DNA from 4 places in the Bacillus daqingensis genome. Region 2 is predicted to be linked to each of the others. Evidence: riboswitches for the same ligand, from Rfam matches in the RefSeq annotation. Region 2 holds a riboswitch; each other region holds the start of a gene.
What was found. A riboswitch is a leader RNA that binds a small molecule or an ion and turns the genes downstream of it on or off. The one in region 2 is predicted to bind S-adenosylmethionine.
Positions count from the first base shown of each region.

Region 1 (5,738 bases), on a different contig from region 2:
CAAAGACGTCCTCCCGCTCCGGCTCATTCATGACTTCATGATACAGAGAAGGCCACTCCCGCCAATGCTTTTCCGATACATCGAGATTGTCAAACCAGCGCTTTACTGCCAGCCTGTCGACGATCCGGTCTGCTCCGCCTTGAGCGGTGTAAACGGGAATCTGCGGCATGACGCCTGTCGTCCGGTGCGCCTCTTCCATCGCCTTCAGCAGTTCCCGATACCATCGGGCGCTGACTTTTTTGACGAGCAGTTCATCTCCCTCATCTCTCGCCCGCATTCCTTCTTCGCGCGTGCCGGATCCCGGTTCCAATCCGTTTGGGAACATTGTTTTCGGCGCTGTACGATTCAACAAAGCCGCCGCTCCTTTCTTCCATACCGATGGATGCTGCACGAGTCCGAAGCACGGCGACGATAACAGCAGCATGTCCGGACGCGGTACTGACTGTTTACGCACAACAGTTGACGCAATCAGCCCGCCCATACTGTGTCCGAATAAAAGCAGCGGTCCTTCGCGCCTTTTTGCCTCTTTTATCCATGCTGTCACGGTATCCACATATTCCTGAAAGCTGTCAATATGGCCGCGAGGACCGGGTGTCGTGCCCTGTCCGGGAAGATCCCCCATGATCACATCGAATCCAATATCATTAAAGCGACGGATCAGCCAATCATAGCGACGGTGATATTCCCCCGCTCCGTGTACAATCACTACCGTTCCTTCCGCATTCTGATCCGTTTCCCATGTCCACATTCCTGCTGTCACTCCTTGATACGGTCGCTGCCGCAGTTGGTATTTTCTTCATCTTCGCTTTTTCTGACTTCTGCGTCAACAAAGAAGCTGTGCATCCCGGCTGTAAGTAAGGTACGATAAAGAAAATGATGGAAGGAGAGGAAGCCGTGATACATTATCCTTATGAAGGAAAAACACCAGACGTTCATGCCGGCGCCTATATTGCCGAAAACGCAGTCATTACTGGCGATGTGAAGATTCATGATGGTGCAAGCATTTGGTATCATACAGTGATCAGGGGCGATGTCGCTCCGACGATCATCGAACGAAACGTCAATATCCAGGATCAAAGCCTGCTTCATCAAAGTCCAGGGCTGCCGCTGCATATTCATGAAGGCGTCACCGTCGGCCACCAATGTATGCTGCACTCTTGCATAATTGAAAAAAACGCTCTGATTGGGATGGGAAGCACCGTTCTCGATGGAGCAGTCATCCGCGAAGGGGCTTTTATCGGCGCCGGCAGTCTCGTAACTCCAGGCACTGAAATTCCCCCTGGTAAGCTTGCACTTGGAAGACCTGCACGTGTCGTCCGTGATTTGACAGAAGAGGATCAGGCAGAAATGAAGCGGATTAGGGAAAGTTATGTGGAAAAAGGACGCACGTACAAAGCGATGCAGGAAAGCCGCTACCATCATTTCCCGGGAAATAGTCAGAGAGGAGATTGAACGATGCCATATGTAAACATTAAGGTAACGAAGGAACACGGCGGGTTAACGAAGGAACAAAAAGCAGATTTAATCGAGGGGGTAACCGGACTTCTAGAAGAGAAGCTGCAGAAAAACCCTGCTTCGACAGTGGTGATCATCGAGGAGATCGACATGGACAACTATGGACTCGGTGCCGAACAAATTTCAGAAAAACGAAAGCGGCAGTCGTAAAGCCGTTTCCGCACGCAAAAAAGCTGCCGGTTTCCTGATTGATTAGGCCGGCAGCTCTCTATTTGATTTCCATGACTGGCTCTCTCCTTCAGGCGGTGGTGGTTTTCTCGGTCATCAGCCGTTTCAAGCCCTTCACTTCCAAGTGCTGAAACGCTGTGTTTCCGGATAGATGAAGTTTAATCGTATCGCGTTTTGGCTGTAAATCCTGATGAATATAAATGGTGCATCCTTCTACCTCATATTTAGCATAATGATCTTCCTTTGACGGCTCCTGAGGAATACAGTGAAAATCAACGAAAATTCGCTTGTTTTTGAACTCTCCCGGAAACGGAAAAACTTCTACCGTGCACGTCCCTCCCTGCTTTTGCAGCCATTCTCTTGTCCGCTTGTCAGCTTCAATCCTCATGATTGATTCCTCCTAATTACATCTAAGAAAACCCGCAGGCTCCAAGCGGTTGTAAGCCTGCAAAGTATCTTGTAACCCTCGCATTTCCTTTTTTATGGTACGTTAAAACGGGCAGTTTATGTGAAAATCTATGATTGTTTTACTTTTTGCGTCTTCACAATAAGCAAGCGAAATTGTTGCGGTTTAATTCATACACCATTAGAAAAAAGCTGCACCGACGTCATATCGGTGCAGCGTTGATTCCTTTATTCTGCGGCTCATTATTTTCCGATGAGCTGCATCGCTTCTGCTTCCAGCGTTTCTGCTTTATCCGTCTTTTCCCACGGCAGTTCAATGTCTGTACGTCCAAAGTGGCCATAGGCAGCAGTTTGCTTGTAAATTGGACGGCGCAGATCCAGCATTTTAATAATGCCTGCCGGACGGAGGTCAAAGTTGTTCCGCACGACCTGGACAAGCACGTCTTCGGATACTTTTCCGGAATCAAACGTATCGATAGCGATGGAAACCGGCTGCGCTACGCCGATCGCATAGGCCAGCTGCACTTCACACTTATCGGCAAGTCCGGAAGCGACGATGTTTTTCGCCACATAGCGTGCTGCATACGCTGCTGAACGGTCAACCTTCGTTGCGTCTTTTCCAGAAAACGCACCGCCTCCGTGTCTCGCATAGCCGCCGTACGTATCAACGATGATTTTACGTCCGGTCAAGCCTGCATCTCCCTGAGGGCCGCCAATGACGAAACGCCCTGTCGGATTGATGAAGTATTTTGTTTCCTCATCAAGCAGTTCAGCTGAAACCACCGGTTTGATGACGTGCTCTGTCAAATCCTGTTTAATCTGCTCCAGCGTAATTTCAGGGTGGTGCTGTGCGGAGATGACGATCGTATCTACCCGTAAAGGCTGCTGATTCTCATCGTATTCCACGGTAACCTGTACTTTCCCGTCCGGTCGCAGATAATCGACAATCTGTTCCTTCCGCACCTCTGTCAGACGGCGGGCAAGCTTATGGGAAAGGGAGATCGGCAGCGGCATCAGCTCCGGCGTCTGATTATCTGCATAGCCGAACATCAGCCCTTGGTCCCCTGCACCAATCGATTCAATTTCTTCATCTGTCATTTGACCTTCACGTGCTTCCAGTGCCTGGTCAACTCCGGCTGCAATATCAGCTGACTGTTCGTCAATGGACGTCAATACCGCACATGTTTCATAATCAAAGCCGTATTTTGCGCGTACATAGCCGATATCCTTCAGTGTTTCCCGCACAACTCGCGGAATGTCCACATAGGTAGACGTTGTAATTTCACCTGCAACGAGTACTAAACCGGTATTAACAGAAGTTTCACAGGCAACCCGAGCGTTCGGGTCGTGCGTCATAATTTCATCCAGAATAGAGTCTGAGATTTGATCACAGATTTTATCCGGGTGACCTTCCGTTACTGATTCTGATGTAAACAAACGTGTTTTTCCTGCCATGGTAGGAATCCTCCTCGAACAATATTACGGCACTCATTTTCCCAGCCATCAATCCCACAGATGAGGGCTGTCCGGTTACATAAACAAAAAACCTTCTCCGTTGAGGAGAAGGCTGTCTCGTTTCCTTTCACCTCTTATCGGTCAGAACACGATTCATGTGTTCTGCAGGTTGGCACCGTTCACCTTTTTTACTCAAGTGATGGTTGCCGGGCTTCGCAGGGCCTGTCCCTCCGCCAGCTCGGGATAAGAGTATCCGCTTTTGAGAATGATACCCAACATCGGTCCCAATGTCAACTGCCGGCTATCAGGAGTCACCATTATGTTCGAAGCTGTCCACTTCAGCTGTAAAGGTATGTACGTACACGTAAACAAATTTGATTGTAAAAATCTCTCCAAATCCATTGATTTCCTTAATTAGTATGTTATAAATAAAATATATGACATACTAATAGATAAGGGGGCGGATGATTGATGAGCATGATTTACGATGATCTCCGGCTTGCTTCCGTTTTGAAGCAAAAAAATGTACGAAAACAGCTTAGTGCATCGGCGCTGGTGGAAACTGCCATTAGAAAAGAAGAGGGGATGCTCTCAAGCTCGGGTGCATTTCGAGCCTTAACAGGTGAATTTACGGGACGGTCTCCTAAAGATCGGTTTATTGTAAAGGAAGCAGCGTCAACAGATGTGGACTGGAACGATATTAATCGTCCGGTAACGCCGGAGATTTTTGAAAAGCTGGAGCAGAAGGTGCTTGCTTATTTAGCCGAGCTGCCGGAGCTTTATGTCCGTGAAGCTGCTGCAGGTGCTGATGAGAATGCCAGACTCCCGATTACGGTCGTCAATGAGCTTGCCTGGCATCAGTTGTTTGCCATGCAGCTGTTCCTTCGTCCGGAAGAAATAGAGGGCGAAGCTTCCATGGAGCCATTCACTATCCTATCCGCCCCAGGGTTTCAGGCCGACCCCCATGCAGACGGCACGGAGTCAGAAGTATTCGTCATGATTTCATTCAGCCGCAGAAAGATTTTGATAGGCGGAACCGCGTACGCAGGGGAGATGAAAAAGTCGATCTTTTCTGTTATGAATTATTTGCTGCCGGAACTGAACGTGCTGCCGATGCACTGCTCGGCCAACGCCGATCATGAGGACCGTACCGCCTTGTTTTTCGGGCTTTCCGGTACTGGAAAAACGACTCTCTCTGCCGCCCCGGACCGGCTTCTGATCGGAGATGATGAACACGGTTGGTCAGACTCTGGTATTTTCAATATTGAGGGCGGGTGCTATGCAAAGTGTATCGGACTGGAACGTGAGAAAGAGCCTGAGATTTATCACGCCGTTACGTTCGGATCGGTGCTGGAAAACGTTGTTCTGCAGGAGGATCGTTCTCCGGATTTCCACGACGGCTCCCTGACGGAAAACACGCGGGCAGCCTATCCGCTGACAGCTGTTCCGTCTGCTAAGCTACCAAGCACCGGCGGTCATCCTGATGTGATTTTGTTTCTTACAGCCGACGCAACCGGTGTTCTGCCTCCAATCAGCCGTCTGACACCTCAGCAGGCGATGTATCATTTCTTGTCCGGCTACACAAGCAAGCTGGCAGGCACTGAAAGAGGCGTCACCGTACCGCAGCCTGTTTTCTCGCCATGCTTCGGTGCCCCATTCCTGCCCCGCGAGGCTGCCTCATATGCGGAAATGCTCGGCGACCGTATGAAGAAGCATCGTACGGACGTCTACCTTGTGAATACGGGATGGACGGGCGGTCCTTGCGGCACTGGCCGGCGGATGGATTTGAAGTTTACCCGTGCTATGGTGAATGCAGCTGTCAAAGGTGACCTTGCCCGTACGGCTGTCATTACAGATCCTGTTTTTGGGCTTGATGTGCCGGCCAGCTGTCCGGGGGTTCCATCTGAAGTGCTTCAGCCGAGACTTGTTTGGGACAGCCTGGACGAATATGAACAGGCTGCGCTGGATCTTGCTGCAAAGTTCAAAGCAAATTTCACTCGATTCTCATCTACAACAGCTGACATTCTCCGCGGAGGACCAGTCGTATAGTGCAAAGAAGCCCGGGCCGCTGCAAACAGGCGGTCCGGGCTTCTTATGTGTGTTCCTGTCAGCTGGAAGCTGCGTTCAGAAAGCGCGCCTCAATTTCTTTCATACTGAGGGGAAGCACCTCATCTTTCATTATGAAGCTGTAGTTC
Region 1 covers NZ_JBHSGK010000013.1:478,409-484,146, forward strand. Annotated here, with positions in the region: gene ACFO4L_RS13580 (alpha/beta hydrolase) at 1-748, opposite strand, end outside; gene ACFO4L_RS13585 (gamma carbonic anhydrase) at 895-1,452, shown strand; gene ACFO4L_RS13590 (tautomerase family protein) at 1,456-1,665, shown strand; gene ACFO4L_RS13595 (CC/Se motif family (seleno)protein) at 1,754-2,071, opposite strand; gene metK (methionine adenosyltransferase) at 2,332-3,543, opposite strand; SAM riboswitch class I at 3,675-3,793, opposite strand; gene pckA (phosphoenolpyruvate carboxykinase (ATP)) at 4,015-5,592, shown strand; gene ytkD (RNA deprotection pyrophosphohydrolase) at 5,651-5,738, opposite strand, start outside.
Region 1: it holds a riboswitch for S-adenosylmethionine, as region 2 does, so the genes downstream of both, metK (methionine adenosyltransferase) here and ACFO4L_RS10705 (PLP-dependent aspartate aminotransferase family protein) in region 2, are expected to answer to the same signal.

Region 2 (5,738 bases):
AGGTTAGCCCTGCGGAAGCCTGTTGATTGGCTGAAGCAGCGGCGAAATTCTAATAAATCAACTACACTCGTAGAAGCGTAAGTTGCGTTATCCCTGGACGCGGGTTCGATTCCCGCCGTCTCCACCAAATACATATTTGGTGGTTTTTTATTGGGTATTTTTAAGCAGGCTGCTTTCCCTGGAAGGAGAGCAGCCTGCTTTTTGCTTGGGATCGGTCTTTATAACAGGCGGAGTTGAAGGGAGATTAAAAGCGCCAGCCTGATTTCTGGAAACGTCAACGGTACCGGTAATGGCAGGCTGACTCAAACGTATCATCCGCAGCCCTGACGTTATTATCCTCGAACGTAATGTTTTCATTCTCATGCTGAATCTTTTCATTCTCGGGTCAAATCTTATTATTGTTATCATTCAGCGTACGTTATAACGAAAATCTTTTCATTCATGCGCCCGAACGTATCAACCGCAGCAGTCAAGTTATCATGCTTCCTTGGCAAAAAAACAAGCCGGTGCTCCCATGATGGATGCGCCGGCCTGTGCTCATTTATTCTGCTGCTTTCGTATAAAAATCGGCGAGGACTTCCATTCCTTTGGAGAAATGCTCGACTGGAAAGCTTTCATTCGGCGAATGGAGGTTATCCTCCGGTGTACCAAAGCCGAGCAGCACGACGGGAATGCCGAAGCCGCTGTCGATCGATTCGACCACCGGAATCGAGCCGCCAAGGCGTACGAAAACCGTTTCGCGCCCGAATGCGGCCGAGTAGCTTTCAGCAGCCTTCTGCAGAAGCGGGTGATTCGGGTCCACTTTGTACGCTTTCGCTGAAAGAGCCTCCCGTTTAATGTGAGCGCGTACGCCTTTCGGTACGTGTGCTTCAATATGGCGGACGAGGGCATCCTGAATCTGCTTCGGATCCTGACCGGGAACGAGGCGGCACGTCAGCTTGGCCGTTGCTTCAGATGGAATAATCGTTTTAGTGCCAGCACCCTGGTAGCCGCCGAACAATCCGTTTACCTCAAGCGTCGGCCTGGCCATTGTATGCTCTTTTGCCGTATAGCCTTTTTCCGGTGTTGTTTCCGGAACTCCTGTCGTCTCCGGGTAGTGTTCGCCCGGTGCTTCGTTCATGAGCTTTCGCTCTGCTTCCGGGAGATCCTCTGCGCTTTCATAAAAGCCGTCCACGGTCACTTGTTCATCCGTGTTTTTCATCGTGGCTAGCAGCTGTGCCATCGCCATCGCCGGATTTTTCACAGCGCCTCCGTAAAGACCGGAATGCAGATCGCGGTCTGGTCCTGTGAGCGTGACCTCAAGGCCGGTGAAGCCTTTCAGACCGTATAAAATTGTTGGAACTCCTTTATCGACCATGCCGGAATCGGAAATGAGGGCAAAATCACTCGCGAGTTCTTCTTTATTATTGTCCAGATACGTATACAGGTGTTCGCTGCCGATTTCTTCTTCGCCTTCGATCAGGACTTTTACGTTTACAGGCAGACGGCCTTCCGTTTTCATCATCGCTTCAAAGACGGCAAGGTGCATAAACACCTGTCCTTTGTCGTCGCTTGCACCGCGGGCGAACAAACGGCCGCTTCGGATTTCGGGACTGAACGGGGCGCTGTCCCATAGGTCATACGGATCGGCCGGCTGTACGTCATAGTGGCCGTAGAAAAGCGCAGTCGGTGCTCCTTCCGCACCGGTATATTCGGCGTAAACGAGCGGATGACCGCCGGTTTCACGGCGCTCAACTTTATCGAAGCCTATTTCTGTCAGATACTTCGTTAGAAAAGTGACCGCTTCTTCCATCGCTGGTTTCTTTTCAGGATCTGTACTGATGCTCTCAATGGCGAGAAACTGCTGAAGCTGCTCCAGCAGGCGCTCTTCATGATCCTGCAAATATTGCTTAACACGTTCCATATGTAATCTCCTCCTCCAGGTTAGGATGCTTCTTTAGTTTACTCCTTCTGCTGCTGAACGCGCAAATACGCGTGCCTTTCAGAATAACGGCTGAATTCTGAAAACTCATTGCAGAAACGCGGGAAAGTCGTTAAGATAAAGGTTATAGTTTTCGCGTGACAGGCGCAGAGGTATAGAAGAGAGGATGACAGGACATGAGTGAAGAAAAAGATTTGCGTATACGCAGTAAAGTAATCAGTGAAGGGGCAAACCGGGTGCCAAACCGGTCGATGCTGAGGGCGGTAGGATTTACCGATGACGATTTCAAAAAACCGATGATCGGCATCGCGAGCACGTGGAGCGAAGTGACGCCGTGTAACGTACATATTGACAAGCTTGCTGTGAAGGCGAAAAGCGGGGCTGCCGCGGGCGGCGGTGCACCGATGATTTTTAATACGATTACGGTAGCGGATGGAATTGCAATGGGGCATGAAGGGATGAGCTTTTCCCTGCCGAGCCGGGAAGTGATCGCAGACTCGATTGAAACGGTTGTCGGAGCAGAGCGGCTTGATGGCATTGTTGCAGTCGGCGGATGTGATAAGACGACTCCTGCCTGTCTGATGGCAATGGGACGGTTGAACCTGCCGGCTGTTTATGTGTATGGAGGAACGATTGCGCCGGGCAAGCTCGACGGCAGGGATATTGACATCGTATCGTCGTTTGAAGCGGTTGGGCAGTATCAGGAAGGCATCATCGACGATGAGCAGCTGCATAAAGTAGAGTGCAGCGCTTGTCCAGGAGCCGGTGCATGCGGCGGCATGTACACGGCGAATACGATGGCGTCTGCCGTGGAGGCTTTAGGCATGAGTATTCCTGGCTCCTCTTCGACGCCGGCAGTCAACGATTATAAAGAAGAGGAGTGCCGCCAGGCTGGCGAACTCGTTGTCGATCTGCTCCGAAACGACATTTATCCTCGGGATATCATGACGAAAAAAGCATTCGAGAATGCAATTACGGTCGTGATGGCGCTCGGCGGCTCCACAAATGCATTTTTGCATCTGACGGCTATGGCTCACTCTGCTGGCGTAGAGCTCGATTTCGACGATTTTGAGCGTATTCGCAAGCAGGTTCCGCATATCGCAGATCTGAAGCCGAGCGGCCGTTACGTTATGCAGGACCTGTATGAAGTCGGCGGCGTGCCAGCCGTGATGAAAGAGCTGCTGGAAGCAGGTCTGCTGCATGGGGACTGCCTGACTGTAACGGGAAAGACGATGGCGGAAAATCTCGCTGAAGCGCCTGCCCTGAAAGAAGGCCAGGACGTTATCCGGCCGCTCGACAACCCATTCAAGCCGACAGGACCGCTCGTCGTGCTGAAAGGAAACCTTGCGCCGGAAGGATCCGTTGCGAAGATGTCCGGTCAGAAAATCAGCCGCTTTGAAGGAACAGCGAAAGTGTATGATTCAGAGGCAGAAGCAACGAAGGCGATTGAAGCGGGTGAAATTGTAGAACACGATGTGCTCGTGATCCGCAATGTCGGTCCGAAAGGCGGACCGGGCATGCCGGAAATGCTGTCCATCACGGCGATGATCGTCGGGCGCGGACTGAACGGGAAAGTGGCGCTTATGACAGACGGTCGTTTTTCCGGCGGCTCACACGGATTCGTTATTGGTCATATTGCACCGGAAGCGGCAATGGGAGGTCCGATCGGTCTGCTTCAAACAGGTGACAAGGTGACCATCGACAGTGACACGCAGGAAATTAACATGCACGTCGATGAAGCAGAGCTTGCAGCACGAAAAGCGAATTGGAAGGCGCCTGAACCGCGTTACAAAACTGGCGTGCTCGCTAAATATGCGGCGCTTGTATCTTCTTCTGCCAAAGGGGCAGTTACAGATGCCGGACTCGATAAATTCTGATTCTGCTTTACAGACGGGAACGTCCCGTGATATGATACGTTCAACCAACTGAACAGATTACTTATCCAGAGTGGTGGAGGGACTGGCCCGATGAAACCCGGCAACCATCAGCGTATGCTGAAAGGTGCTACTTCCTGCAGAGAGGCGACTCTTTGGGAGATAAGTCCGTTTATTTTAACGAACTCTCCCGTGTCCTTTCTGCTAAGCAGTCAGGCCGGGAGTTTTTCTTTTTTCTGAAACCAGTTGACGGCGTATCAGAAGCGTGGTAAGATTCAAACTAATTCAATTTATCAGATTAATCAAAGTGAAAAACTCAAGATTAATCCTAACTTCATAATAACGATATCTCTTATCCAGAGAGGCGGAGGGACTGGCCCGATGAAGCCCGGCAACCATTCGGATCTGATTGACAGATTCGGGAAGGTGCCAATTCCACAGAGCATAAAGCTCTGAAAGATGAGAGAGAACAGACTGACTTCCTGTATCTCTCTATCTTTTTCAGATAGGGAGATTTTTAATGGCTTCAGGAGGGCAGAAGAAAGAGCTTTGCAAGCTTAAAACTAAGTTTTCCAATTGATTTACTTATAATAACAGGAGGAATGCATCATGAGTGAAAAATCATTTGCGACATATAATCCGGAAACGGTTATTTTACACGGAGGTCAGTCCCCTGACCCGACGACAGGGTCCCGAGCGGTACCGATTTATCAGACGACATCGTATTTGTTTCACGATACAGAGCATGCAGAGAGCCTGTTTTCCCTTGATGAGCCGGGCAACATTTACAGCCGTATCGGCAATCCAACTACGGATGTGCTCGAAAAGCGGATCGCGCTGCTAGAGGAAGGTGTGGCGGCTGTTGCTACCTCTTCCGGAATGGCTGCTATTTCGCTGTCAATTCTAAATCTCGCAAGTGCCGGTGATCATATCGTTGCGGCGACGAATTTGTACGGCGGCACGTATAACCTGTTTTCTGTTACGCTTCCGCGGTACGGGATCGATGTCACATTTGTTGACCCGCAGGAGCCGCAGCATTTTGCCGATGCGATTCAGGACAATACGAAAGCGGTTTTTGCGGAGACGATCGGCAACCCGAGCCTGCACGTGCTCGATATTGCGGCTGTCTCCGAGGTGGCACACGAAGCGGGTATTCCGCTTATCATTGACAATACGTTCGCGACGCCTTATACAGCGCGCCCGATTCAGCAGGGAGCTGACATCGTCGTTCATTCTGCGACGAAATGGATCGGCGGACACGGCACCTCCATCGGCGGACTCGTCGTGGACGGGGGCCGCTTTAACTGGCAGTCGGAGAAATTTCCGGTCTTCAATGAACCGGACCCAAGCTACAACGGCATCGTATACGCGAAAGATTTCGGCACGCTCGCCTTCAGCACGAAGCTGCGCGTACAGCTGCTCCGCGATTTTGGTTCTTGCCTGAGCCCGTTTAACGCATTTCAGCTGCTGCAGGGACTTGAGACACTACATTTGCGTATCGTCCGTCATAACGAAAACGCATTGGAACTGGCCCGCTATCTGGAAGTTCACCCGGCAGTCGACTGGGTTTCCTATCCGGGGCTTGAGAGTCATCCCGCTCATGAAAATGCGAAGAAAGTACTCGACTATGGTGGCGGAGCGGTTGTGAATTTCGGCATCAAAGGCGGAAGGGAAGCGGGAAGCAAGCTGATAAACTCGGTTTCTCTCTGGTCTCATCTTGCGAACGTCGGCGACGCAAAAAGCCTGATCATCCATCCCGCTTCGACGACGCACCAGCAGCTTACAGGGGATGAGCTCGAAAAGACAGGCGTTTTTGAAGATCTGGTCCGCTTATCTGTCGGAATTGAAAATGCGGAGGACTTGAAAAAAGATCTCGATCACGCCTTACAGATTGCTACAGGTGAAGGAACGTCAGAAGAAAAAACGGTCATTAATGACGAAGG
Region 2 covers NZ_JBHSGK010000011.1:222,405-228,142, forward strand. Annotated here, with positions in the region: RNA gene ssrA (transfer-messenger RNA) at 1-127, shown strand, start outside; gene ACFO4L_RS10695 (dipeptidase) at 542-1,903, opposite strand; gene ilvD (dihydroxy-acid dehydratase) at 2,098-3,798, shown strand; SAM riboswitch class I at 3,857-3,964, shown strand; SAM riboswitch class I at 4,145-4,261, shown strand; gene ACFO4L_RS10705 (PLP-dependent aspartate aminotransferase family protein) at 4,405-5,738, shown strand, end outside.

Region 3 (5,738 bases), on a different contig from region 2:
TTTTTATCAGCGGGAGGATGGTTGGCATGTTATGGCACACACCTGAAGCACTTGAAGAACTTCTTTGTGAAGTAGTCGGCTGGGAGAGCCGGACGTTTTCACAAGGAGAAAAAGATTTTCCAGTTAAATTACAAGAGAAGCTGAAGCTGCTTCCTTATTTTAAAGAACACCGGGATTACGTTCACTTGCATGATGCGGATAAAGGCCGGCGTTCCCTGACAGCTGTATACCGGCATCCAGATGCAGACGTTACAAAGACGATCGTCATGATCAGCCACTTTGATACGGTTCAGACAGAGGAATACGGCCATTTGGAACCGTTTGCATTTGATCCGAAGGCGCTGACCATGAAGCTGAAGGAGGAAGCTGAAACGCTCCCGGAAGCAGCCAGAAGCGATTTAGAGTCCGATAACTATCTGTTTGGCCGCGGTACGATGGACATGAAAATGGGAGTTGTGCTGCATCTGCATGTGATGGAGCAGGCTATTGAAGAAGGCTGGCCGCTCAATCTCATACTCGTTTCGGTCCCGGATGAAGAGGTCGATTCTGTCGGCATGCGGACAGTGGTGCCGGAGCTGCTGAAGCTGAAAGAGAGGCACGCGCTGGATTATACGCTTTTCCTGAACAGTGAACCCTCCTTCACGCAGCGGCCGGGTGATGAGACCCACTATATTTATACAGGCACGATGGGCAAAATTATGCCGGCAGTTCTGTTCTACGGAAAGGAAACGCACGTAGGGGAACCGCTCAGCGGCATTACGGCAACCTATATGTCCTCTTACGTATCAAAAGAAATGGAATGGAATCCTGCGTTTCGAGAAGAAGATCTCGGCGAAAGCACGCCGCTTCCGGTTTCGCTGCAGCTGCGGGATTTGAAGCTGGAATATTCGACCCAGACCCCGTACCGGGCCGCTGCCCTCTATAACGTCTTTACGATGAAGCGTGATGCAGGAGCGGTGATGGACACCTTTGAAGAAGTCGTTACCGGCGCGATGGACCAGTGCAGCGCCGACTATCGGCGGTTATGCGAACGTGAGCAGGTAGAAGGCGTCGCAGGCGTTCGTGTCATCCGCTACGAAGAGCTTTACGCCTATGTAAAAAATAAATTTGATGAAGATCTGATTGAGGAGGGGACCCGCACGATTCTGCAGGAAGAGGACTGGGATGACCGGGAGCAGGCGATCCGTCTTGCCGGAGAGTGGATGCTGCTTTGTCCGGAGCTGGCCCCGGCCGCCGTGCTGTTTTTCGCACCGCCGTACTATCCGGCAGTCAACTCTTCAGATGAGAGCCGTATTCAGGAGGCCGTGGAGAGTTTAAAGCAGACGGCAGGCGAAGAAGGCTTCAGCGTCGAGCACGTCCACTACTTTAACGGGATTTGCGACCTCAGCTATGTCAACTATCAAAAGCCTGACTCTGAGCTTGATGCTTACCGCAACAATACACCGGTCTGGGGGACGGGTTACACGATTCCATTTGAAGCGATGCAGCAGCTGAAGGCACCGGTCTTGAACGTCGGCCCGTTCGGAAAAGATCCGCATCAGCGGACAGAGCGGCTGCACCGGCAGAATGCATTTGTGCATACCCCGAAAATGCTGCATAAGCTGATGGAGGTCTGGCAGAAAAACAGCTCGCCCCACTATAGCTGAACAATTTTTTACAATCCTTTCATAATCCTTTACGCTTCTGAAACACGTTTTTAACACAAAGATGTTAAAGTGGAAATTGTAAGAGAGAGCACCAAATTATCTCCCCCTTTTTCATGAAGATCTTCCCCCTTAAAGTATCTTCATAACAAAAACGGCAGGACGTCCGCAGCACCCGGGCGGCCTGCTGTTTTTTTTGTTGTCAGGCGAGCTGGAAGCAGCGTAGAACCATTTATCATGCAGCACCTGAAAATGCCGGCTTCGTTCGCTGTTCGAGAAACGTACGAGCTGTGCAGGTTCACAAGGATCAGTCTGGCCTCCCACAGTTCCGTCAATTTCTCATAATCTCCCACAGCCGAATCGCTTGATTTGCCGGTGTTTCTGCCCCGATAATAGGAACATAGGAAACGAATGGGCAGGAGGGGGCAACAAGATGAAGTGGGAGGAAGAATCTCTCGTTCCGACACATATTGAAGTTGTGTGGCACAGATTTCAGGACCGTTCCATCGGCACCCTGCTGCCGCACGTTGTTCACAGTGAACTGATTGAAGGAAGCAGCGATACTATTGGAGCGAAGCATCGGCAGACGTGCTCGGAGGGCGGACGGGAAATAACGTACGTGGTAGAAACAACGGATTACCGCGATGAACCGTCCCAAAAAGTGAAGCAGATTTCGTTTGAAGCGGATGGACATTTCGCCATGACGCTGCGCTTTACGCTGATCAAATTAAACGAAAACGAAACACAGCTGATTTACGAAGGTGAAAAAAAGCCGGTCAGCCTCACAGGCAAGCTTAAGCTGAAGTTCTCTGCAAAACGGACACGAGATCAGCTTGTTCGCCGGTTTGTGCACCACTTGCGTCAGGAAACAGGAGCATAGGAAACAACAAGACGTCCAGCGATCATGCTGGACGTCTTTTTCGCGATTATTGGAGATACAGATACAGCTTTTTCACGAGCGTTCTTGGATAGCTGAATGGACTCCGCCTGCGTATTTCAGTTATTCAATACGTTGAGCAGCAGGAAGTTCGTTGCGATTTACTGCACCTTGGCAGCGGGAAACCCCTGCTTTTCCAGCTCACTCCATAAAAAGTGTTCAAGGGAACCGGGCCCTTTTTTCTGCAGTGTTTCGGACTGCTCCCGGGAGAGCGTGATGCGATATTCTGTTCCGCGAATCGAGGAAGCGTATACGTAAAAGCGATCGTGGAAAAAGGAGGTGCCGGCATCAAAGATAAACTGACAGCCGGCAGCTTTTTGTTTCATTCTGGCCGCCGTTGACTGAAAATAGGTTCCCGGATCGGCGTGGTGACAAAATAGAGCGGAAGCGTAACTCATCATACATCATTCCTCTGCTGATAGATTCAGCATACATTCCCTGTCCGTGCAAATGCACAAAAAACCCCTTCTGTCACGATGAGAGAAGGGGTTCATCCGTTCATTCATCGCTCAGAGCATTGCTCTGCTGGCGTTGGCACCTTGCGAGGCAGGTTGCCGTGGAGTCGTAGAGCCAGATCTCTCGTCCACTCAGGATAAATGTATACTGTTAACGGAAGTATAAACGGTTTGCTTGAAAATGTCCAGAAATGCTAAAGCTGCAGCTCTTTTCGTTCTTCCTCACTGAAGACGCGGGAGCGGGTGAAGAAACGCTTTCCTTCCGGGCCTTCCAGCGAAAACATGCCCCCGCGTCCATCGACGACGTCGATAATCAGTTGCGTGTGCTTCCAATATTCATATTGATCTCGTGACATATAGAACGGAGAGCCGCCGATCTCGCCGAGGTACACGTCGCTTTCACCAATTCGCAGGTCACCGTCGGGGTAGCACATCGGGGAGCTGCCGTCGCAGCATCCGCCTGACTGGTGAAACATGAGCGGACCGTGGCGCTTTTTCAGCTTCTCAATCAGTTCCAGCGTCTCCTCGGTTGCGGTTACTCGTTCTGTCATCACAGAACACCCTTTCTTTTTTTGGCTTAGAAAAAGCCTTTTGGTTCTTCACTGTAGCTGACCAGCATGTTTTTCGTCTGCTGGTAATGGCTCAGCATCATCAGGTGGTTTTCGCGTCCGATACCCGACTTCTTATATCCGCCGAATGCTGCGTGAGCCGGATAGTCGTGGTAGCAGTTGGTCCACACGCGTCCGGACTGAATCGCGCGTCCGAAGCGGTAGGCCGTGTTAATATTGCGGGACCATACGCCGGCGCCGAGGCCGTAAAGCGTATCGTTTGCGATCGACAGCGCATCCGCCTGATCTTTAAACGAGGTGACGGAAAGCACCGGGCCGAAAATTTCCTCCTGGAAAATACGCATTTTGTTGTGCCCTTCAAAAATAGTCGGCTGCACGTAGTATCCGCCGGAAAGGTCGCCGTCCAGGTGCGCCTGTTCGCCGCCGGCAAGTACCTTGGCACCTTCCTGTTTGCCGATATCGAGGTAAGACAGGATTTTATCGAGCTGCTCCTTCGATGCCTGAGCACCCATCATCGTATCCGTATCAAGCGGGTTGCCGGTCTTGATGCGCTTGACCCGGTCTACAGCTTTTTCCATAAAGCTGTCGTAGATGGACTCTTCGATCAGGGCGCGGGACGGACAGGTACATACTTCGCCCTGATTCAGCGCGAACATTGCAAAGCCTTCAAGTGCTTTTTCAAGGTATCCGTCCTCCTGCTGCATCACATCAGCGAAGAAAAGGTTCGGCGACTTGCCGCCGAGCTCCAGCGTAACGGGAATAATATTTTCTGATGCATACTGCATAATCAGGCGGCCGGTCGTCGTTTCCCCGGTAAAGGCTACTTTATCAATTCGGGAGCTGGACGCGAGCGGCTTTCCGGCTTCCACACCGAAACCGCTGACGATGTTCAACACCCCTGGCGGAAGCAGATCTTCAATCAGCTCGAGCAGCACAAAGATGCTGGACGGCGTCTGCTCAGCAGGTTTCAGGACAACACAGTTACCTGCAGCAAGAGCTGGAGCAAGCTTCCATGTTGCCATTAAAATCGGGAAGTTCCACGGAATAATCTGACCGACGACGCCGACAGGCTCGTGAAAATGATAGGCAATGGTATCATCATCGAGCTGACTGATGCCGCCTTCCTGAGCGCGGATAGCAGACGCAAAATAACGGAAATGGTCAATAGCAAGCGGGATATCGGCAGCAAGCGTCTCGCGGACGGCTTTTCCGTTTTCCCACGTTTCAGCAACAGCCAGCATTTCCAGGTTCGCTTCCATGCGATCTGCAATTTTCAGCAGAATATTTGCTCGTTCGGTCGGCGATGTTGCGCCCCAGGAGGCTTTTGCTTCGTGGCCCGCTTCAATGGCGGCCTCTACATCTTCCTTCGAAGAGCGGGCAAGCTCGGTAAAGACTTCACCGGTTACCGACGTCGTGTTCTCAAAGTACTCACCGTTTTTCGGCGGCACGTACTGTCCTCCAATATAGTTATCGTACCGCTTTTTAAATTGAACCAGACTGCCTTCCGTATTCGGCTTTGCGTAGATCATGTGCACACTCTCCCATTCTTCTCTGTATTTGATGAAGCGAAAAAAATGTAAGCGATTACAATATATCATAAATCGTCGAATTTTCAAATAATTTCGTTTCATAAATAATGGCAGTGGGAATATCGAAAGCAAAGCGACTTTTTAAGGGGGGATCCGGATGAACAAGCTGCCCGAACAGCCCGTATCACTATGGCGGGAGCGGCCTACACAGACATTTCCGGCACTGGAGGAGGATCTCGATACCGAGGTCTGCGTCATTGGCGGAGGTATTGCAGGCGTTTCGACTGCCTTTATGCTTGCGAGACGGGGCTTTCAGGTTGTGCTCGTGGAGGCCGACCGGATGGGTGCTGGCACGACCGGCTGGACGACAGCAAAGATAACGTCCCAGCACGGACTGAAATATGCAGATTTGATTGATCAGGTCGGTGTCGATAATGCCCGGCTATACTACGATGCCAACGAGGATGCGATCAGCTGGATCGAGCGGATGACCCGCAAGCTGAATATTGACTGCAATTTTGAGCGGCAGAACGCATATTTATATGCCGATACGGAAGCGGGAATGACGCAGCTGGAACGGGAGGCGGAAGCGTATTTAAAGCTGG
Region 3 covers NZ_JBHSGK010000005.1:157,619-163,356, forward strand. Annotated here, with positions in the region: gene ACFO4L_RS07130 (M20/M25/M40 family metallo-hydrolase) at 27-1,646, shown strand; gene ACFO4L_RS07135 (SRPBCC family protein) at 2,077-2,523, shown strand; gene ACFO4L_RS07140 (hypothetical protein) at 2,682-2,981, opposite strand; SAM riboswitch class I at 3,080-3,179, opposite strand; gene ACFO4L_RS07145 (DUF779 domain-containing protein) at 3,230-3,586, opposite strand; gene adh (aldehyde dehydrogenase) at 3,613-5,133, opposite strand; gene ACFO4L_RS07155 (FAD-dependent oxidoreductase) at 5,291-5,738, shown strand, end outside.
Region 3: it holds a riboswitch for S-adenosylmethionine, as region 2 does, so the genes downstream of both, ACFO4L_RS07140 (hypothetical protein) here and ACFO4L_RS10705 (PLP-dependent aspartate aminotransferase family protein) in region 2, are expected to answer to the same signal.

Region 4 (5,738 bases), on a different contig from region 2:
TTCGTTCTTTGCTGTACACCGGCTGACTCATAAAGAAATCAGCTCCGGCTTCCTTCTTCTTCGCCAGACGCTGTACTTCCCGATCAAGTCGTCTTGCATTAGCATTGAATGCAGCTCCTACAGTGAAGTCGGTTTTCGCCCCAAGGTCCTTTCCGGAGAAGGACGTGCCTTCGTTCAACTGTTTAATCAAACGGATTAAGTCCATAGAGGACATATCATATACAGACGTAGCCCCTGGAAAATCGCCGACCTTTGCCGGGTCGCCTGTAATCGCAAGAATATCCCGTATGCCGAGCTCATGCATCCCAAGCAGATGGGATTGCAAGCCGATGATATTGCGGTCCCGGCAGGCGATGTGCAGAAGCGGCCGAGAGCCCTCTGCTTTAATACGAGCACCGAGCGCAAGATTATCAATCCGCGACGACGCTAGTGAATTATCCGCTAACGTGACCGCATCGACTCCAGCTCCCGTCAGCTTGCGCGCTCCTTCCATAAATGCCGGAACACCAGAAAGCGCCTTTGGCGGATCCAGCTCGACAATGACGGACGTTTGTCCGCTCGGCTCTGTCAGCTTTGTAATTCGTTCCCCTTCCAATTCTGGAGCGGCAGCTGCCCGCCTTCTGCTCGGCTCTGTTTTCGTGACCGGCTGCAATTCGTGCTCTGTCACTGCTTTTCGGATTTCTCGAATGTGTTCAGGTGTCGTTCCACAGCAGCCTCCGATCAAGACTGCTCCTTCCGCTGCCAGAGAGGTCGTCATGTCGCCGAAATACGACGGATTGGATTGATAGGAAAAACGCCCGTCGCGGACGTTTGGCAGACTTGCATTCGGATAAACGCTCAATACCGCCCTGCTTAAGGTAGCTGTCTCCTCCAGCGACTGCAGCATATGATAAGGTCCCATGCGACAGTTGATTCCACAGACGTCAGCGCCAAGTTCTTCGAGCTCTTCAAGTGCCTGCTGCAGGGGCATTCCTGTGTGCAGCACGCCGATATCACCGAGTGTGGCTTGAGCAATGACCGGCCGTGTGGTCTTTGCCCGGACATATGTTAGAATCTGCTTCAGCTCCTCAAAATCATAAAAGGTTTCTAACAAAAAACCGTCCACATCCGTATCAAGCAGGACATCCGCCTGCTCCCGCAGGACGGATAACCGTTCGTCCAGCGGTGTTTTTTCCTGATGCATCGTCGCAACACCGCCAATTGTTGCGACTGTATAGGCACGACCCGCCGCAGCTTTCCTTGCGATAGTGACAGCAGCCCGGTTCAGCTCCTCCACACAGTCGGAAAGCTGATAGCGTGCCAGCTTGGAGGCATTCGCCGCGTAGGTATTTGTTTGAATCAGATCTGCTCCAGCTTCGATGTAAAGCCAGTGAATTTCTTCAATCTGATCCGGATCGGATACGTTCAGCTCTTCAAAGCAGCCCTGAATTCCTTTCTGGTAGAGCAGGGTCCCCATGGCCCCGTCACCGATGACGAGGCTTGTACTCAGTTTTTCCTTCAGGGTCATACCTGCTCCTCCTTTCTGGCAGCAGCAAATGCGTTGGCGAAATCCTGCTTCAGATCCTCTGTCTTTTCCAGTCCGACGGACAGACGGAGCAAGCCATCCGTGATGCCCCGCGCATGCCGTTCTTCGTCCGACATCGCGGCGTGGGACATCGTTCGCGGGTAGGAAAGAATCGATTCCACCGCACCAAGGCTGACTGCAAACACCGGAATTTCCACGTGCTCCACGAAACGGCGGACGGCCTCTTTATCTTTCAGGCGGAAAGATAAAACAGCACCGGCTCCTTCTGACTGTTCTTTGTTCACTGCATAGCCAGGGTGCGTTTCGAGCCCGGGATAGTACACGTGCTCTACTTCGGGCTGCTCTAAAAACCAGGCTGCCAGTTCATGCGCCGACTGTTCCGACACACTCATTCTTGCATGCAGTGTTTTCAGCCCCCGCATGACAAGCCAGCAGTCCTGAGGACCTAAAATCGCACCGAAGCTGTTCTGCAGAAACTGCAGCTCTGCTGCCAAATCGGCATCTTTTACGACAGCGAGTCCGGCAACGACGTCACTGTGCCCGCCTATAAATTTAGTTGCACTGTGCAGTACAACATCGACTCCAAGATCAAGCGGACGCTGCAGAACCGGCGTCATAAATGTATTATCAAGCGCCGTCAAAATGCCGTTGTCTGTTGCAAATTCAGCGATTTCACGAATCGGCGTAATATTCATCGTCGGATTTGACGGTGTTTCCATAAAAATCATTTTTGTATTTGGCTTAACCGCTGCTTTAACTGCTTCAGGATCAGTCATATCGACAAATGTATGCTCTATTCCCTGCCGATGAAGCACCTTCGTGGTCAAACGGAAGGTGCCGCCGTACACGTCATCTGTAATGACCAGATGGTCACCAGTGGAAAGAAGCATAAATGTGGTCGAAATAGCCGCCATTCCGGAAGCAAAGGCGAATCCATGAGTGCCGTTCTCAAGCCCGGCAATCGTCTCTTCAAGAGCCTGACGCGTCGGATTGCCGGATCGTGCATAATCATAGTCACCAAATTGTTCAATATCAGGCTGGTGAAACGTGGAAGCGTGTTGTACTGGCACACTTACTGCACCAGTAACCGGATCGGTTTTATGAGGCGAATGCAAAAGTGATGTTTGTTTAGAATAGTGGGTCATGGTTTATATCTTCCTTTCCAGCGCTGCTTGTTGAAATGCCGCTTTTAAATCGTTTGTCAGGTCTGAAGCTGATTCGATGCCTACCGAAAATCGGAGCAACCTGTTACAGACACCAAGCTTCATACGCACTTCTTCCGGAACATCTGCATGAGTCTGCGTAGCCGGATACGTCATAAGGCTCTCAACTCCGCCGAGGCTCTCGGCGAATGAGATAACCGACAAGTTTTGCAGGATCGGATTGACCATCGCTTCATCCTCCACCCGGAAGGATAGCATCCCGCCCCTTCCTGGATAAATAACGTCTGTGACGAGGTCTTCCTTCTCCAGGAAGTCAGCGATAATCCGTGCGTTTTCGGTATGCTTATCCATCCGGAGCTGCAACGTTTTCATCCCGCGGATCACGAGCCACGAATCCAACGGAGAAAGTACAGCTCCGATGCTGTTATGATAATAGAACAACTCCTCTCCAACTTTTTCATCTGCTGCGACAATTAACCCGGCAATGACATCGTTGTGTCCGGATAAATACTTGGAGGCACTGTGAATAACGATGTCAGCCCCTTCATCTATAGGCCGCTGAATCACCGGCGTATAAAACGTATTGTCCACGATCAGAAGCAGACCGTGCCGCTTCGCAAGCGCTGCGTAGACAGCCAGATCGGCTTCCTGCATGAGCGGATTCGTTGGTGTTTCGATAAACAGCGCTTTCGTGCGCTCGTTGATTTTAGCCTCAAAGGAATCCGGCTGGTCAGGCTCTGCATAATGAAACGTGATACCCCATCTCGTCCAGCCGTTCTCAAAGAGACGGTACGTTCCGCCGTACAGATCGCTTGTCGCAATAATTTCATCACCCTGTTCGAATAAGGACAGGACTACTTGTACCGCGGCCATCCCCGATGCACAGGCCAGTCCTCTCACGCCACCTTCCAGCTCAGCAATGGACTGCTCCAGCACCGCGCGAGTCGGATTTCCTGTTCGTGAATAATCGAAGCCGGTGGACTGGCCGATTCCTTCATGCCGGTAGGCAGTGGAAAAATAAACGGGAGCATTAACGGCTCCAGTTGTCTGATCGCTGCGGTTCCCTGCTTGTACAAGCTTTGTTTCCAGTGAGTACTTCCGGTCTGTCATGGCTGCGCTCTTCCCTTCTCTGGTTATAGACTGACGAGTCTGGTAACGAGTCTGTAAATATAAAAAACTTCTTTACCGGCTGCGATAAAGAAGAAAGTGTCGTGATTTTTCTTCTTATCTTACAGTCCCAGTTTCGGAAACTGCAGGATTTAGCACCTTGCCAAAGGCTGGTTGCTGAGATATCAACGGGCCGGTCCCTCCATCTCTCTTGATAAGAAAGTTCGTCAGAATATTTAGTTTAACGTGATAATTCCTCATTCTAAGGGAAAATCGCAGCGATTGCAATGCTTAGTCTGCTGGAAGCGCTGTCTTTTACGTCAATGAATGATGACGACTAAATTTTTCGCGTCTAACTCACTTTGTACATTTTAGAGAAACGAATGTGCTCAGGCACGTCCTTGCTGCACTGCAACGATATTCATCCTTCTTTACGAGTTGTCATGATGCTAACACGTTCAGCTGTATATCCTATTTTACTAATTTCACGCCCTTGGTTGATTGAAGGAACCAAGCTGCATGAACTTCCCAGCTTTTTCGCAGGCCTGAAGAAAAAGAGAGCGTGACGAGTCGATCCTTCCGGACGGAAGTGCCGCAGGCGTACTTTCTTTATTCCGATATCAGTCATTTATAGAGTCTTTTCAATAAAGCAACGGTTCTCCTTAAAGAAATAATCTCTGTGTGACTGTTACTTATATGGAAGATAAAAACTTTTTTAAATGACACGTATTCCAAATAGTCACGATCGTCACAGCTTCTTTCGTGACATTGTTAGCAACATAAAAAAGTTTTCAGATTATTGGTTTACCTTTTGTACAAACGGGATATATAGTCTATACGTTGGTTGAACAATCTCTTTACATACATTGTATAGAAGTTATTCAACCAATACAAAAATGATCAAGGAGATGATGAGGTTGAGAAAGTTGAAGTGGCTTATGATTGTTTTCGTTGCTATGCTTATGTTTGGAAGCGCAGCAGCTCCTGTATTTGCGGACAGTCACGGGGATGACGGCGACAACGCGATGGTGAGGGTATTCCATGCTTCTCCTGATGCTCCGGAAGTAGACGTGTATGTGAACGGTGATGCAGCAGTTGAAGGAGCAGCATTCCAGGATATCACTGACTACCTTGAACTTCCTGCAGGCGATCACGACGTAGCGATTTTCCCAGCCGGTGAAGGCGGCGAAGGTGATCCTGTCATTGAAGAGACACTCACAGTCGAAGGCGGCATGTACTACACAGTAGCTGCTGTCGACACGCTTGAAAACCTCCGTCTTGAAGCTTTTGCTGACGATAACACGGTAACAGAAGGTATGACGAAAATACGTGTCGGCCACCTGTCTCCAGGTGCACCAGCTGTTGACGTCGGGCTTGTCGGTGGAGATTCCCTTTTCGAAGGTGCTGAATTCTTCGCAGTAACGGACTACCTCGAGCTTGACCCAGACACGTATGATCTGGAAATCCGTGCAGCTGGTACGGAAGATGCTGTTCTGGACCTTTCCGGTACAACGCTTGAAGCAGATATGGTGTACTCTGCATACGCAGTAGGCGCAGATGCTGATGAGCTGGATGTTGTTCTCGTCGCTGACGAAGCACACGCTGCTCCATCTGATATGCCGCAAACTGGTATGGGCGGAGCTTCCCAGTCTTCCAGCCTGATGCCGATTGCATTGACAATTGCAGCAGGGGCTCTCGCTGCAGCAGTATTCTTCCGCAGACGTTTTGCTCCACAAGCGTAACCTTTACTGGGTAAGTCTTCTTGTCTTCCTCGGAGCCTGTTCCGGTTCCGGGGAGGACAATTTCTCTTCTCCGGAAACTTCGTTGTCCCCTGAGAGCCCAATGGAGCCGGCTGTATCAGAAGAGGTTGAGGCTGAACCCGGTGACGCGGATGCCGAGTATGCGCCAGATTCAGAAACTGCATCAAGCAGCGAGTCGAACGA
Region 4 covers NZ_JBHSGK010000004.1:226,411-232,148, reverse strand. Annotated here, with positions in the region: gene ACFO4L_RS05970 (bifunctional homocysteine S-methyltransferase/methylenetetrahydrofolate reductase) at 1-1,507, opposite strand, end outside; gene metC (cystathionine beta-lyase) at 1,504-2,670, opposite strand; gene ACFO4L_RS05960 (methionine biosynthesis PLP-dependent protein) at 2,674-3,798, opposite strand; SAM riboswitch class I at 3,910-4,016, opposite strand; gene ACFO4L_RS05955 (DUF4397 domain-containing protein) at 4,713-5,537, shown strand; gene ACFO4L_RS05950 (class F sortase) at 5,638-5,738, shown strand, end outside.
Region 4: it holds a riboswitch for S-adenosylmethionine, as region 2 does, so the genes downstream of both, ACFO4L_RS05960 (methionine biosynthesis PLP-dependent protein) here and ACFO4L_RS10705 (PLP-dependent aspartate aminotransferase family protein) in region 2, are expected to answer to the same signal.